4 regions of the Paenibacillus sp. A3M_27_13 genome follow, and region 4 is predicted to be linked to each of the others. Evidence: riboswitches for the same ligand, from Rfam matches in the RefSeq annotation. Region 4 holds a riboswitch; each other region holds the start of a gene.

Region 1 (4,215 bases), on a different contig from region 4:
GCTTCGGAATCCGTTTGATTTCTGCCATCGGGAAGGCCATAAATATACTCGCTGCCGTTCCGACGAAAATAATCATGTAAGCAGCGGGATTATTGACCAGATTGACGACCGGAGCGCCTTTTAAGATCATCCCGACGACCAGTGACATAATCCCGAGCACAAGTCCGATAATGGTTGAAATTTGCATGATACACCTCATCCATGAGAATAGATTTTGAATCCTTTCATGCCGCCGGGGTCGTCCTTGCCCCAAGCGCGTCATTACAAGACGGATTATAGTATTTATCGACAAAACTCTCTTTTTTGTTAAGTGCGAATTTCCGGTATAATAAGGTGATTATGTATTGAATGGCGGAACCATTGGAGGAAATGGCATGGGAGTAAAGCATGGGCGTGAGTATGAACAAATTTTGAACGATTTGACAGAGGCTGTGGGACGCATCCCAGACAGCTATGAATTTTTTGAGATGGAAGCAGAAGATTGGGACAGGCTGGACCCGGCGGGACGCCAGGAAGTCAATGAAGCTTTGGCAGAAGACTTATTTTATGCACTGGGTACAGAGCCCATAATCACTGTAGGCAGTGGCGTTGTGATCTATGAGCCGGAGCAGCATCGTATCTATGTACTCATTGGAGACGAGGAGCTGACGTCAGTCCCTTTGATTTGAGGTCTGTCTTATGGATTTATCAACGGGGCCGTGGTAATATGTACACCAATATATCGTAGTTTTGGCCGTATTTAAGCGGTCGAAAGGCTTCCGTATAAACGGGGAGGAGTTCGTAACATGCCTTTTACACAAGAAGAGATTGAAGCACATCTGGAGAAACTGGAGGGCTGGGAACTGGAGGAAGGACGTTGGATCGTTCGGAAATATAATTTTTCCAGTTTTATGAAAGGGATTGCATTCGTGGATGAAGTTGCCGCTATATCTGAAGCATTCAATCATCATCCATTTATTACGATTGATTACAAGACCGTGACTCTGCGTTTGACCTCTTGGGACGACGGCGGTATTATGGCCGTGGATATTAAGGAAGCCCAACAATATAATGAAGCTTTTGAAAAAATGCGCAGCAGTCATTGAGCTTGTAATGATCTGTCGTATGATGATAAAAGCGCCTTCGCTATACAACATCGCGGTTGTATGCCGAAGGCGCTTTTATCATAGAACCTGGGTTTGGTGTTCGGGACGATATACCATACAAAAAAACGGTTTTTTGCCATCGGGAGTCTGGCGTTCATAGGTATCTGTAAGCTCAAATCCAGCCGCCTTGTAAGCCCGGATAGCGCGCCCATTCCAAGTGAGTACCTCTAGATCAATTTCATTCTTCGGGTTGCGTCGTTGTGCTTCCTCTGCAATGGCACGGACAAAATCAGCGCCTTTGCCATGTCCGCATCTTTCAGGATGCATTCCAAGACCTAGCCGGGTCACACCGATCATAGGAAAATATTGAGCAAATCCCGTCAGCTTATTCTCTTCATCCAGTACGGCAACATATTGCTCTTGGCGAAGCGTGGGACTTCCAAATTCGACTTCAAGCGCCTTCATTTGTTCCCAGGGGAGCCAACCGTATATATTATAAGGTGGATCATAGCGCCACTCACAGATTGCAGCCGCTTGATGCTCGTCCATCGGTACGATCCGATAGTTGAATATTGAGGCCGGCATGTGTTCCATCCTCCTTTTACAGGTACTTCAATCATTAACAACAGATTGTAGACAAGTTGCAGGGGAATGGCAAGCGTGTTTATTTCATACTCAAGTCGGGTATACATTGAATAAGAAGGATTTACTGCTCATATGCTCCCCCAGCGCTGACGGTAAAACCGACGATGTTCGCTAAAATTGAAACCTTTTGAGGCTTCAGTTCGTCAGTAATGATAATAATTGCTGATGTTGTGGACATAAAAAACCGCAATTCGATTCCGGCCAGAATCAAATTGCGGCTAGGGTTAGCTTGCTGTGCGTTAGTTATTCTACGTTGTCGTCATCAGGAATTTCTGAAGCTACAGAATGGTAAGCGTCTGTGCTCATAATTCTTTTTGCACCGACATAGCGGTTAGCGTAATAATTTTCGTTCAGTGAGCTAACTACTACACCACGTGAAGTCGAGGAGTGGGCAAATTTCCCTTCACCTACGAAGATACCTACATGGGAAATGCCTCTTCCTGTGGTGTTGAAGAACACCAGGTCTCCAGGTCTCATTTCATCGCGGGATACAGAAGATCCCATTTTGAATTGTGATCCGGATTGATGCGGAAGTTTAATTCCCAGTTTGTTGAATACATACATTGTGAAGCCGGAGCAATCGAATCCCTCGAGTGTAGTGCCTCCGCTTCTGTAGCTCGTTCCTTTGGCATCTTGAATGACCTGGTCCATCTTAGAGTCTGCATATGCACTGCCGCCACCGAATGTAAAAGATGTAAAGGCAATGGCAAGACCCATAGCTGCGATCGTTAGCTTCTTCTTCAAAAAAAATATACCCCTTCCAATGCCTGCGAGGTTAGCTTAAGGATTCGGTAGAAGGTTCCCCTATGACCACTCTGTTGCGAGATCAATTCACCCAAACTGGTTCCCCCGCTTCCTAGGTGCCAGGAATTAGGCTTAACTTAAGATGTGCACCTTGGAGAGCAGTATTCACAATAACGTTATTTTTGAGATAAAGGTTACAATAAAGATTACAAAGTTGTTACTATCAGTTCACTGCGATTATTGTAACAAAGACGGCTGGCTTTGGCAAATGTTTCATTGCAAAAAGTTACAAAAAAAATCTGCTCCTAATGTCCCAGGAACAGATGTTGTTAACAGTATTCAGTTATGTGTCGTTTGCGCGGATATGAATCAAGATTTTTCGACAGACGGAAATGAAGTAAAAAACATAAAGGCAGGGCTTAACTTCTACTGGAGATATAGGTATGCCATAGTCTGTACTGCGAACTGATATGCCACAGCCTGACCAGACTAGTAACAAAATGATACGATTGCTGGAGAATGAGCGCCAGCATACCAGTCCAAATCATCGCCACGGTGCCAAATAGACCGAAGACCAGCAGCACACAAGCACCGAGCAAAAGGGATATACCGACAGCTGGGAGGAACTGGCGAAAGAAGGCGAGCAGGGACGATAGTATGGCGTGACCACCGACAGTCCCCAGTTGCATATACAGGATGCACTGCCGAATGAACCATCCGTAAGCCATCCACCCCATGGCATAGGGCAATAAATGCAGCAGGTAAGAGGGAGATTGAAGCGTTCCTGCTACAATAGGGTAGAGTCTCGGTACTACCCAAAAGGCGGGAAGCAGCAGCAGTCCCAACTCGATGGTGTAATACAACAACGACGACATGCCATGGCGTTTCATACCCTTGAAAAAGGACAGGCTTTGCGGTTCAGTCGCATCGGTATGCAGGCTTTGATATATTCCGGCTCTAATGAAGGGAGTGATCAGTATGCGTAGTACAGTCGCCCCTAGTAGTATCCACAAATACACATGTACTTCCCGGCTGTCCATCAGAGCAATCTGGCTCTCCATCCAAAACAAGGTCTGTCCCAGCTCGTTTTGACCCTGATCAGGATAACGGAGCAGTAGCGGGATAACGGCAGACTGCACCAGCCGATAGAGAAACACCCCCCACAGTAGTCGATACAGAAATAAAATGATAACGATATAGAATCGTATGCGCACCAGCGCCCAGCCCTCTTTTATAACAGTCCGCATCTATAGACACCTCACCATGACAGACTTCCAAGCAGTGTTTCTAACAGCTTGGTTACACTTACATTCCAACGGGTTTGTTGCTTTTCGTCCAATTCGGCTTTTAGGCTATTGTTAATGTGCTTGTTCTCCAGTGCAATGGTATATAGAGGATCAAGGGTTACATAGGAAACGGGAGAAGTACTTTTGATCCGAAAAGTTGTGCTTTTGCCCACGCCGTCCCAAGCCTTGAATATCGTGGTACCATCCTTGAAGGTAAATTGGACAGGGATCTTGGGATAATCCGCCCCTTTTTTGCTGACCGTCACGACTGCTTCATATCCATTCTCCAGCTTTTGGTTCGTGATATGATCCACCGAAAAGTCCGCCATCTGGCCGTCATATACATACTGTTCAAAATAGTGGCTCCATGAGCGTCCGGTGGCTCTCTCCACGATACGTTGAAAATCCTGGGAGGATGGATGCTTGAATCGGTACGTCTGGACGTAGGTCCGCAT
Region 2 (4,215 bases), on a different contig from region 4:
GAGAGAAAAAAAGATTGAAAAAGGCATATCGTTTTACCGCCCTGGTTTTGACGGCGGTTATCTTGCTGTTGACTGGTCTTCCCATGCTCAATGCATACGGAACGGAAGCAAAGCCACAGAAAAAACTTGTAGTGGGCATGAGTGCCGACTTTCCGCCGTATGAGTTTCATAAAGTCATTAACGGTAAGGATACCATTGTTGGGTTCGATGTGGATATCGCCAAGGAAATCGCCAAAGATTTGGATGCGGAGATGGTCCCTGAAGACATGAGTTTTGACTCTTTGCTGCCTGCTCTGCAAAGTGGTCGTGTAGACTTGGTACTGTCCGGTATGACACCAACGGATGAACGCAGAAAGAGTATTGATTTTTCGGATGTATACTATCGCTCCAAGCAAGTCATCATGGTACGCCCAGAGGATAAAGACAAATATCCGACGATGGATGCTTTGAAAGGCGAGAAGATCGGAGCACAAAAGGGAAGTATTCAGGAAGAGATTGCTCAAAAAGTGCCCAATGCCTCTGTAACTTCACTGGATAAAATATCTGACCTGGTACTCCAGCTGCGGACCCAGCGTGTGAACGCTGTCGTGATCGAAGATACGGTTGCTAAAGGATACACGTTAGACGGTACCGTAACCCTTGCCAAGGCTGTGCCTGAGGATGCGGGAGCAGAAACAGCTGTAGGTATCCGTAAAGGGAATGCAGAATTGCTTGCTTCTGTAAATAAAACGTTGGCTCGCCTGAAAGCAGACGGGTCGATTGAGAAGTTTTCCACGGAAGCGAGTGCACTTTCTGCGGATCGTCAGGTTTCTTCTAATAACATTGTAGATATTTTTTGGAAATACCGCAGTTTATACGCTACGGGTATCGGCTACACCTTGTTGCTGTCTGCGCTCGGAGTACTGTTCGGATTCATCATTGGTCTGATCATATCCTTGCTACGTATGAGTGGAGTACGCATCATTGAGTGGTTAGGTACCACTTATGTAGAGATACTGCGTGGCACACCTATGCTGGTGCAACTCATGATTATTCACTACGGGGTTGCTTTGACGCTGGGTGTCAATTTTACTCCACTCCAGTCTGGTATAATCACATTGTCTCTGAATAGCTCGGCATATCTGGCTGAAATTTTCCGTGCAGGTATCCAGGCAGTAGACCGTGGACAGATGGAGGCTGCCCGTTCATTGGGTATGGGACGAGGCAAAGCTATGCGTCATGTCATTTTGCCGCAAGCGTTTAAATCTATTTTGCCTGCTATCGGTAATGAGTTTATTACGATCATTAAAGAATCATCCATTATTTCGACCATTGGGATGGTGGATATTATGTATCAGGCCCAGGTCATTAAGAACATTACCTACGAAGGATTAAGTCCGTTCGTAATCGCAGCCGCTATTTATTTTGTAATGACATTCAGCTTGTCTAAGCTGCTGGGTTTATGGGAAAGGAAGTTGAGAGCCAGTGATCACCGTTAAACAACTGCGTAAATCGTTCGGCAAGAATGAGATTTTAAAAGGCATTGATATAGATATCGCCAAAGGTGAAGTCGTCGTCATCATCGGTCCCAGCGGTTCGGGGAAGAGTACGTTTTTGCGTTGTATGAATCTGCTAGAACAGCCTACGGACGGGGAGATTTTGTTTGAGGGCGAGCCGATTACAGCTCGTGGTCATAATATTAATGTAACCCGGGAGAAGATGGGGATGGTGTTCCAGCATTTTAATCTGTTCCCGCATAAAACAGTGTTGCAGAACCTGACGCTTGCACCAACGCAGGTTAGAAGACAGTCAGGGAAGGAAGCGGAAAAAATTGCGCTAGAACTCCTGCGTACCGTAGGGCTTGAGGATAAGAAGAATACCTATCCGAACCAGCTATCCGGTGGTCAGAAGCAACGTATTGCGATTGCGCGTGCTTTGGCCATGCAGCCGCACGTAATGCTGTTCGATGAGCCGACTTCTGCATTGGACCCTGAAATGGTTGGAGAGGTTCTGGATGTAATGAAGAAGCTCGCCGAAGGCGGCATGACCATGGTAATCGTGACGCATGAAATGGGCTTTGCCCGCGAGGTAGGCGATAGAATTATCTTTATGGATAACGGTCAAATTGTAGAGCAAGGTACACCAGAGCAGGTATTTGGTACTCCAAGCCATGATCGCACCCGTGATTTTCTTGCCAAAGTATTGTAAGAAAGTGCTGATATGAGCTATAAAAAAGCCCTCCGTTTGACGGAGGGCTTTTTCTTTTTTTTGTCACCATTTCACCATATTTTCGTAACAAATATTCATTTCTTGGTGACAAAATTGTAACGAGTATAGTATGATGTTCAAGGTTCCCAACATTTTCATGCGGATAAGGTTACAAAATTGTGATATTATGCAGTAAGCCAAAACTTACCGGGACAGCATGCGGTTATGACAAACGCTGAATGCTGGGCCCAAACTATGGGAAGTGCGGGGGACGTAACAACGGCAGTCTTTCCGAAACGTCATAAGACGATATGGAATATGCCTAGGGGTGAATTGCACAAGCATAGGGCTTCTCCTGAGTCCGAATCCGACAGCTAACTTCGCAGGCATAACAGAGGAGGTACATATCTTTGAAACATCTAAAACATATTGGAAAAAACATGAAATTTGCGGTGCTTGCCGCAGCCATTGCAGGGCTGGCACAGACAGCTGGAGTAGCGGATGCTGCTTCGCTTCATACTGCCAAAGATGGCGATACCTTCTTTTTGCTTGCTCAACGTTATGGAGTATCAGTGGACGAGCTGACGAAGGCGAACCCAAACATTGCCTCTAACAATATATATGCAGGTCTGCAAATTAAGGTACCTGGTGAAAAAAGTGTGAATGCAGCTTCGGATTCGAAGCCTCAGCTTCTTACGGAGAAAGCACCAGCGAATGAGGGGCCAACGATTGAAGCGTGGGGCAAAACATTTAACTATAGCAAAATAGTTGACGTTAAGGCTACTGCGTATTCTGCCGCAGCCGATGAGAATGGTAAATGGGGAGCAGTGGACTACTACGGCAATCCGCTTAAACTAGGTACAATTGCGGTAGACCCGAACGTCATTCCGATGGGCACGAAAGTGCTGGTTACAGGCTATTCCCACCCAGGTTTGCCGGATCATTCTTTTGTAGCTGTCGCTCGTGATCAGGGCAGCGCCATTACAGGAAAACGGATTGATATCTTTATTCCTGGCAACAAATCATTTGTGAACGACTTTGGATTTCAAAATGTGAAGCTGTACGTTATTGATAAATAGCATTATACGTATATATGGTTTAATTAAACATAATATATATTATGTAAACTTAATGCCTGTATCCTACCGCATATAACTAGGTCAGACTCTTATCAGGTCCTATCCATAAAAAAGGCTGTCTTGACGAGCAGAAAACTTCTGCTGGTAAGACAGCCTTTTTACGTTGCTTTAGCTTGTAGCTCAATCATAAACATATGGTTATTTCTGTTCCGATGTGTGGAGTAGCCGGGGGACTGTCACAAATTTGTAGCCCTTAGCTTTTAGAGAGTGAATTAGACCCGGCAGAGCTTGGACAGTGCCTTGCAAGTTGGAACTTTGACCTCCACCTGCGTGCATTAAAATAATAGAGCCAGGCCCAGTAGCTGGGATCACATTGCGCTGAATTTGTGTTTTACTTAGTCCCTTCCAGTCGAGAGAGTCTACATTCCAATTGACAATCATGTAGCCATGACGACGTGCCCACTGGATTTGAGGCTCCGTGATTTCACCGTAGGGTGGACGAATCAACTTGGGGCGAAAACCTGCGCTGGCTTGTAAAATACGTTCTGTTTTTGTAATCTGGTTGCGAAAGCGTTCTGGTGTGGCCTTCCTAAAATCCGGATGAGTATAGGAATGGTTTCCTATAGCATGGCCTTCACGGATAATACGGCGTATGATCCCCGGATGCTTTTCCGCACGGTGACCGACGATGAAAAATGTAGCTTTGATGCCATTGGCGTGTAATACGTCCAAAACCTGCGGCGTATACCTAGAATCGGGCACATCATCAAAGGTTAGGGCAATTTGGCGGGTGTGTGGGCCGCACATTTTAAAAATGTCCGCATGTTTTTTTCGCAGCATTGCTAATGTAGGAGTTGCTCGATCTGTGCTCTGTTGTACAGAAGAAGCAACAGCTGCTTCCTTGGGATGGGGCGTTCCGATGTTGGGAGGCGCATCCGCGTGAACGGGT
Region 3 (4,215 bases), on a different contig from region 4:
CGCCCACTCAATCAGCGGGTCGGCGCCTTCCACTGTCGTATGGACCCGTGCAAGAGCGTGTCTGATCGCTTCCGGTGAGGCATTCTCCACGCCAATATCTCCTTTGCGCGTCGCTTCTGCCTCGGGTATAAAGGCCTGCTTGCAGCCGGGTACCTTGGAAGCGATAATCTTACGGATGCGCTCCCCTGCATGATCGGGATCGGTTAAAATGATGACCCCCCGCCGCTCCTGCGCCAATGCAATTTTACGCAGCGTCATTTTATTAATGGCTGAGCCGCCAGTTTCTATCGTATCCGCTTCAACAGCGCGGCGAATGGCCACCGTATCATCCCGGCCCTCTACCACGATCACTTCCTTGATCATTTGCGTTTCCCTCCACTGCTACACAGCAAGCTATATTTATCTTTCCCTGCTTTTGAAAACAAAATAAGAAGAGGATATCCTCTTCTTAGCATGGCATAACTATGTTGTTAATACTATCGCATTGCCCTCAACATACACAACCTGTTTTAGTTGATTTCAGGCTTTATCGGTCCGATAACATAAACGGTTTTACCGTGCTTACGACCAAATTGGTTGGCTCGGCTCAAACTCTCATAATACACATCGATTTTGTGGCCTTTAATCGCGCCACCGGTATCCTCCGCACGGCGGAAGCCCACCCCTTCGATATACACCCACCAGCCGATTGGAATTACACTCGGATCGACCGCGATGGTGCGTCCTTCCGTGACACGTGCGCCGGATGCAGTACGTGTACCGATACCTGGCTCCTGTGAGGAATACGCCGTCATGGAGACATTTTGTAAAACTTTGCTATATTTAAAATTGACGCCTGCTTTACGGACAGCACTGCCCGAACTAACCGTTGTTGCCTTAACGGCATCATTGGGACCGACGGAAGCAGCCAGAACGACCGGTTTTTTCTTCGTTCCTACTGCAATGACTTTATCCACACGGTTCTGTGCAACTTCCTTGTTAACCAGCTGTTTGGATACCAACTTTCCATCATGATATACCTTTTGAACGTGCTGGACGACCACACCCGATTTGCCGCTTTGAATGACCCGATTATCGCCTTTATAAAGACTCGGATCGGCCGTTTTGATGACCTGATAAGGCACCTGTTTTTTCTGTTCGACCTGCTGTTTCTTCACACGGACGATTTTTATGTCCATGTTAGACGAAACAGAGGCATCCAACGCAGGATAAACTTTATCCGTTGATGATAATTTATAGCCCGAGGTACGAATGGCACCTTCTACTGTATTTTCTGTTGTGTACAGCTTTTTCGTCTCATTGCCTGAAGATACTTTGACTTGATTGGCACGTTTAATGACTACGCGATCGCCATCCTGTATTGCTCCATTTAGCGGCATGGAAACTGTATCATGCGGCTGAAGTGAAATGGAATGCTCGCTCAGCAAATCTTGAAGCTTGGATTCCCGGGTTTCTACCGCAGACGCCTTGCCATCGATGACAAAAAAGACTTGTTTTTTAGATTGCGTGTACATCAGAATTGAAATCATAATCGTTAGCGCGATTAGAAAAATAGCAACCAAAGCAGCCTGGCGCACATTCTCTTGCTTCCAACGCAATACGTAAGACATGCTGGATGAGCGTGACTCATGGGTATCCTTTTTTTGGAAAATGCCCATTTCCTCCGTCCTCCTTACATAGCCCGCCGTCTGGAGTAAGACATAGTTGAGATTTGACGTGACTATAACAGATTTTCTACAAGACAAGCCCAAACTGCGACTGTCCTGCACCATGTACCCGTCTTCGCGGCATGCTGTCCTCCCCTGTTTAACCACAGTATGATGACAGATTTTCTTTTATTCACAACAAAAAAAGCCAGAGAAAGAGACTAGAGAGCTCTTTCGTGGCTTCCGGCATGTGTGAATATGCGGGAAAACTCATGCACGAGATGGCTTCTCTCTTGTTACGCTTACGGGGTTAGCTGTCGGGTTCGGACGTAGAGAGTCGCCCTAGCTTGGGTCAACCGCTCATGGCGGTCGCCTTCACATTCACCCCGAAGACCCAGAAAGAAATCGAAATACGGCTCCTCCACCTATTCAATCCCATTCGGGGAAAGAATTTCGGTCGAGCCGGCTGGCGGAAGAGACGTTCCCTTCTTGCACATATGCCGGACGTACTGTAAGCCATATCGGTTCCCCCGTTCCCTGTAAAAGGGACTCAGCGAGACTGGTTCATGAAATGACTTGTTGATGTTTACATTCAAACAACAATTCACTGAAAAGATGATATCCTGTTTCTATGCATGTTGTAAAGCAGGTTTCAAGTACATTTTTTAAAATATTCGGTTAAAATATTGTAATATTCTCGAGTTTCCTGCAACAAATTCATGATTAGCTTCGTCTATCTCTTTATTTTGATCGATTTCTTCACTTTTTCATTGAATGTCAAATCGTTCCAGGGCATTTTGGGTCGTTATTGACACTAATTCCTCCACTGTAATCCCTTTGATTTGGGCTGCAGCCTCTGCTACCAGTCTCACATGTGCAGACTCATTTCGCTTCCCACGAAACGGATGAGGCGTCAGATAGGGAGCATCAGTTTCAATGAGCAGACGGTCCAGCGGCACCTGTGCGAGCACCTCTTTTGGCTGCTTGGCATTTTTGAACGTTATTGGACCACCAAAGGAAAGGTGAAATCCCATATCCAGCACCATTTTGGCTGTCTCCCAGCTACCCGAAAAGGAGTGCATGACTCCTCCAATCTCACTCGCTTTTTCCTCGCGCAATATCCTAACAATATCTTCATGTGCATCCCGGTTATGAATAACAATGGGCATTTTGAGCTCACGAGCCAGACCAATTTGATTTCGAAACACCCGATGCTGAACATCCTTCGGTGATGTATCCCAATAATAATCCAGACCGATCTCTCCGATGGCTACAACCTTCTTATGACTGCATAACGATGCAATCCATTCTAAATCGCCCTCCTGCATTGTAATAGCATCCTGAGGGTGCCATCCGACTGCCGCATAAATAAAATCATACGTCTCGGCCAATTTCATGGTGGATGGAATGGTCTCACGATTAAATCCGATATTGATCATCCGTGTTACTCCTGATTCGACAGCACGTGCTATAACTTCTTCACGATCTTCGTCAAATTGTGGCGCATCCAAGTGAGTATGAGTGTCGAATAAATCCAAGGTTTACATCTCCTTTTTTTACTTACATTTCTATATAGTTGTCTATTCTTTGACAAAATAATTCCTTATTTCGGCAGGAAGCCTGTCTTTTACCGCGTTCAATTTATTCTGGGGAAAATACATATGATATTTTCCTCGGTGAATACCACTTATTGAGCGCACAATTTCCGAAACTTCGGATATTTCACTCACCTCGCCCTGACGTCCAAGCAGTAAAATCTGGTTGTCCGTCGAGCCACCCTGCCGAAACACATCATAAGGAAGATCTGTCGGAAAATCAATTTCAAAATCATATTCAGGGTGCAAACCAGCCTCTTTCAAAGCTTCTCTAATACTGTCAATGGTATCTGTATCCATATTTTCAATCTCTACATATTTATACAATCTACGGTCCATAAAACGGCTGCTCAAATCACTTAAAATCTCGTCCTTTTCTCGTTTCCACTGGCTAAATACGGTCTGGATTAATGACTCGTCGAGCATCAGATATTGCTCTACTGTAAGCTCTCCTTTCAACAGATCCGGCAGCGGGTCCAGCAGAAAACCAAACTCATATCCGTTTTTAAACAATTCCTTTGCTCGCTTGAAAATTTTACGTAAAAGGATTTCCGAGCTGCGTGTTACAGGATGAAAATAAATTTGCCAATACATCTGATAGCGTGACATTAAATAATCTTCTACTGCATGCATGCCTGATTCCTTCACAACAATTCTCCCATTATGAGGACGCAGCAGTCGTAAAATACGATCCAAATCAATCGTGCCGTAGTTGACACCTGTTGAATGAGCATCCCGCAACAAATAATCCATACGGTCGGCATCTAGCGGACTGGTTACCAAGTTGACAACGATTGGCTTATCATACGTTTTGGCTATAACCGCAGCCACCTTTTGTGGAAGCTTGTCGTCGACTTGCCGTAGCACGGCGTTGATCTTCGTGTCTCCCAGTACAATGCGGCATGTCCAATCCTCATGGTTCATATGAAAGGCTTCCTCAATTGAATGAGAAAATGGGCCATGCCCCACATCAT
Region 4 (4,215 bases):
TAAATGTGCGCTCCAGTATAAAGAATAAGATGGATTGTACCCCGAGTAAAATAAAGGCCCACAAGTAGCCAACATACATACTGCGAAGCACATACAGCCCGTAGCCCGGCTCTTTCGCACGCGGCCATGCATTCAGTCCAACCTGACGCATAAGCCCGTCACCGCCGACCAAGGAGAAGTAGAGCGCTACTGCCATGAAGAAGGTAACACCAATCTGGAACACCATAAGAAATATAAGCATGCCCTTACCGCCTGCTTCTGCTTGCAATAAAGGCAGCATGTTCATTGTCCCAGCTATACTTGCAATAAAGTATATAACGGACAGAACAATGCCGCGTACAAATGAAGTATGTCGTCGGGTGAGTGACGCATACACAATGGCAAGAACACCCAGCACAAAGCTAAATAGGGCATAACCCGCATAGGTCATCCAATTCGCCCAAAATGTTTGCTTTTCGATATAATCGGTATAGGACGACGGGGCCGAAAAGCTTTGAGAGAAGGAGCGAACATCACCGTCTTCGAAAGTAAAAGCCAATGTAAGTACCGAGGCGCCGATTTTTTTATCGTCTACGGTATACTTTAATCCACCTTCTTTTTCAGTGGTGGCGAGCTTCAAGTCCGACGGCTTAAAACCAAAGCGCTTAACCCATACTGCGGCCGCCTGCTCCTTGGCTTCAAGCGTCATGCCGTCCTCAGCTACACGTATAAGCCTGTTACGTGCTTCTTCATCCGTAGAAATATCAGCCTGTGTGTAATTGGTACTGGAGGTGATCCGTTTAAAGCTAACGACCTTCCCAGTGGATAAATCCACATGAATTTGCAGTTTGCTTTTCGCTGAGGATTCAGGCAGATCAACCCGAAAGGTTTCGTAAGGGTAATTTTTCTTCCATGTACGGTCGTACTGTTGAAGCAGTTTTTCTCTAGATAAATAACCGTACAAATCTGTTTCGGCCTGATAGGTCACGACAGGCTCCTCTGGCTGTGATTCAGTATAGCCCAACTCGGAGCGGGCAAAGTCCAATGCGTGTATGACCGCTTCTTGTTTGCTGATGACCTTTGCGTTCATTACTGATTCTGGACTCGGATTACTAAGCGAGGGAATAAGCAATTGAAAGATAAAAAAGCAAATCAGGCCAATCCCGCCCAGCAAGCCTAATTTTTTGAAGTTGGCCGTGAGCACGACCGGTTTCCCGATAGGATTCATGAGTTTCCTCCTTAATCTGTAAATAAGAACATCCATTAAAGATATCATACTGCACAGGTTCCCGCCAACAGACCAGCGATATTCATGAAAATAGAGTGAAAGCACTTTAAAGTTCCAATAAAATAAGATAAGCTGCGATTAAACGATGCCCATTCGCAAAATAAAGCCAATTTCACGTTTTTTCGGCGAAATCGGTTTTGTGATCTGGATATAGAAGGATTATAATCTTGAGGCAATGCCTATAAAATACATAGGTAATGATATACAGTTGAGCCGAATTTCTATGAGAAAACGGGGGAACCATGTTACTGGGGTGAATTTTACAGCCGATCCTGCTGGATTGGATGTGTAAATAGGGCATACTGTGCTGCCCGAATCCGTCAGCTAACCTCGTAGGCTATGAGCAGGAACCAAGTCAGGCACTCGGTTTTCCGGTGTCTATTTTTGTGCGTATAAAAGTGTTTGGATTGGTTAGACCGCTGCGGGTGCAGATTATTCTTCCGATTGCTGTTATCCCCGGATTTTTTGATTGTATAACCCCTTTAATGGTTAAAATCCGGAGATAAAGGCAAACGCTTCGCTTCTTCAGAACAATTCTGCTTCCTTCGCTGCTGCCCGCCAATAGCACAGGGGGCAGAGTAGTGCTTGACATGCATTCTTCCTGTATTCAGGGAATGCTAATTATAGTTACTAAAGGTTTGGAAAAATCAAAAAAATTAGGGGCAACGACGATCGGAAGATCAAATGGAACGCGTAGCGGGCTTACACCGTATTAAATCACTGTTTTTATAGTTTTAAGGATTAGGAGAGAAGTGATGAATAGATGAATCCCAATGCAAGCTGGCTCCGGCTTTCTCCACCGCAGATATTCGTTGCGGGTTTTGCCATTATCATTCTAATAGGTAGTTTATTGTTAATGCTGCCGATCTCCAATACAACAGGAAAGCCACTTGCGTTTATAGACGCTTTGTTTACTGCCGCTTCCGCGACCTGTGTTACAGGGCTTGTCGTAAAGGATACGGGGACCTTTTTTACAACCTTTGGTCAAGTTGTTATCGCTGCGCTCATTCAGATCGGCGGCCTGGGCTTTATGACTATGGCTACCTTGATCGCGCTGGTGTTCAAACGTCGGATTTCCTTACGGGAGCGCCTCATTTTACAGGAAGCGATGAATCAGACCTCTGTCGAAGGAATTGTCGGATTGATTCGTAAGGTGCTGCTGTACTCGCTGGTCATTGAGGGCGTATGTGCTGCAATATTTGCGATTCGCTGGTCGTTTGATATGCCTGTAGGCAGGGCGATTTATTTTGGGATTTGGCATGCCATCTCCATGTTTAACAATGCTGGTTTTGACTTATTCGGGCACTTTCGCAGCCTGACAGGTTATGTATATGATCCGATTGTTAATTTTACAGCTATGTTCCTGATTATTTCAGGCGGAATTGGTTTTGTAGTGATGTCGGACCTGGCAGAATATCGCAAGCGCAAGAGACTTTCCTTGCATACTAAGGTGGTACTCAGCATGACGGGCGCTATGATTGTAGTCGGCACGCTCGTGATTTTTGTATTTGAGTTTACGAATCCAAAGACTCTTGGCTCGCTTGATTGGGGGGGGAAACTGCTGGGATCTTTATTCCAGTCCGTAACCCCTCGTACCGCAGGTGCCAATACACTGGACATTGCAGGCTTGCGGCAGGCTACGCAGTTTTTTATCATCATACTCATGTTTATCGGGGCTTCTCCTGGCTCTACTGGAGGCGGGATTAAGACCACAACATTCGCGCTGCTCATTGGAGCCGTGATTTCGATGCTACGGGGGCGTGAAGATATTGTGCTGTTCAGGTACCGACTTGCGCAGGGACGAATTTACAAGGCTTTGACCATTACACTGCTGGGGCTGCTGTTCGTGATCGGGGTGACCATGATTTTGTCGGCAACCGAAGATCATCATTTTCTGATGATCTTGTTCGAGACGGTGTCTGCGTTTGGTACGGTGGGGCTGTCGATGGGGCTTACACCTGATTTGACAGTCATAGGTAAGCTGGTGATTACCCTGACGATGTTTGCAGGTAGACTGGGGCCACTCACGCTAGCTTATGCACTGGGGCCGAAAAAGGGTAAAGAATTATATCGTCATCCGGAAGGCAAAATGATTATAGGATGAATCATTTCATGATATGTAGTATACATTTCGTTGATTTAATTATTTCAGGATTTTTGCAAAATCCTCATTTATGAAATTGATTCAGATAAGGGAGTTTTCGAGTAGATATGAAAACGCAGCAGTTTGTAGTTATTGGCTTGGGACGGTTTGGCTCAAGCCTGGCTTTGCAATTGGTGGATATGGGGTGCGAGGTGCTAGGCATTGACCGGAATGAGGATGTTGTGGACAGTATGAGTGAGATGTTGACACATACTGTCGTTGCGGACGCTACCGATGAAGACTCATTGCGATCACTGGGCATCCGTAATTTCGATTGCGGCATTGTTGCTATTGGTGATGACATTCAGGTAAGCATCCTGACCGCCATTTTGCTGAAGGAGCTGGGTGTGAAAAAAGTCGTAGCCAAAGCCATATCTGTGCTGCACGGGCGTGCGTTAGAGAAGCTCGGTGTGGACCGGATCATTTATCCAGAACGGGATATGGGTATCCGGGTGGCTCATCAGCTAGTCACGCCTAATTTGCTCGATTATTTGGAGTTGTCCAAAGAATACAGTATTGTGGAACTCAATGTACCTGCATGTCTGAATGGCAAAACGCTAGCAGAGCTAAATGCCCGTACTCGCTTTGGTTGTAGTGTCGTGGCGCTTCATACGGCGAACGGTATCCTGATCGCACCGACGGCTATGGATCGGCTAAAAGCAGACGATATTATGGTCATCATCGGCTCGAATGACAATATCGGTCGCTTTGAGGATGAGGTTGTTAATGTCAATGAAGAGGGCTAAACCCTCTACACCATACGATAGCCTGCAAACGACGCACGTGTCTCGCTAATCCAGCGTCG

What was found. A riboswitch is a leader RNA that binds a small molecule or an ion and turns the genes downstream of it on or off. The one in region 4 is predicted to bind cyclic di-AMP.
Region 1: linked by a shared signal. The riboswitch ahead of NLX82_RS26665 (C40 family peptidase) and the one ahead of NLX82_RS17415 (TrkH family potassium uptake protein) in region 4 are both predicted to bind cyclic di-AMP.
Region 2: linked by a shared signal. The riboswitch ahead of NLX82_RS01025 (3D domain-containing protein) and the one ahead of NLX82_RS17415 (TrkH family potassium uptake protein) in region 4 are both predicted to bind cyclic di-AMP.
Region 3: linked by a shared signal. The riboswitch ahead of NLX82_RS26160 (resuscitation-promoting factor) and the one ahead of NLX82_RS17415 (TrkH family potassium uptake protein) in region 4 are both predicted to bind cyclic di-AMP.

The regions. Positions count from the first base shown of each region.
Region 1 covers NZ_JANAVE010000014.1:44,704-48,918, reverse strand. Annotated here, with positions in the region: gene motA (flagellar motor stator protein MotA) at 1-187, opposite strand, end outside; gene NLX82_RS26680 (hypothetical protein) at 375-668, shown strand; gene NLX82_RS26675 (4a-hydroxytetrahydrobiopterin dehydratase) at 786-1,085, shown strand; gene NLX82_RS26670 (GNAT family N-acetyltransferase) at 1,164-1,670, opposite strand; gene NLX82_RS26665 (C40 family peptidase) at 1,974-2,474, opposite strand; cyclic di-AMP (ydaO/yuaA leader) riboswitch at 2,480-2,617, opposite strand; gene NLX82_RS26660 (hypothetical protein) at 2,894-3,721, opposite strand; gene NLX82_RS26655 (M1 family metallopeptidase) at 3,733-4,215, opposite strand, start outside.
Region 2 covers NZ_JANAVE010000001.1:234,910-239,124, reverse strand. Annotated here, with positions in the region: gene NLX82_RS01035 (ABC transporter substrate-binding protein/permease) at 15-1,478, shown strand; gene NLX82_RS01030 (amino acid ABC transporter ATP-binding protein) at 1,465-2,187, shown strand; cyclic di-AMP (ydaO/yuaA leader) riboswitch at 2,423-2,591, shown strand; gene NLX82_RS01025 (3D domain-containing protein) at 2,598-3,266, shown strand; gene NLX82_RS01020 (polysaccharide deacetylase family protein) at 3,465-4,215, opposite strand, start outside.
Region 3 covers NZ_JANAVE010000013.1:11,050-15,264, reverse strand. Annotated here, with positions in the region: gene rnmV (ribonuclease M5) at 1-363, opposite strand, end outside; gene NLX82_RS26160 (resuscitation-promoting factor) at 510-1,658, opposite strand; cyclic di-AMP (ydaO/yuaA leader) riboswitch at 1,930-2,212, opposite strand; gene NLX82_RS26155 (TatD family hydrolase) at 2,414-3,184, opposite strand; gene NLX82_RS26150 (HD domain-containing protein) at 3,227-4,215, opposite strand, start outside.
Region 4 covers NZ_JANAVE010000004.1:247,753-251,967, reverse strand. Annotated here, with positions in the region: gene NLX82_RS17420 (CPBP family intramembrane glutamic endopeptidase) at 1-1,207, opposite strand, end outside; cyclic di-AMP (ydaO/yuaA leader) riboswitch at 1,469-1,621, shown strand; gene NLX82_RS17415 (TrkH family potassium uptake protein) at 2,031-3,371, shown strand; gene NLX82_RS17410 (potassium channel family protein) at 3,479-4,156, shown strand; gene NLX82_RS17405 (LysR family transcriptional regulator) at 4,162-4,215, opposite strand, start outside.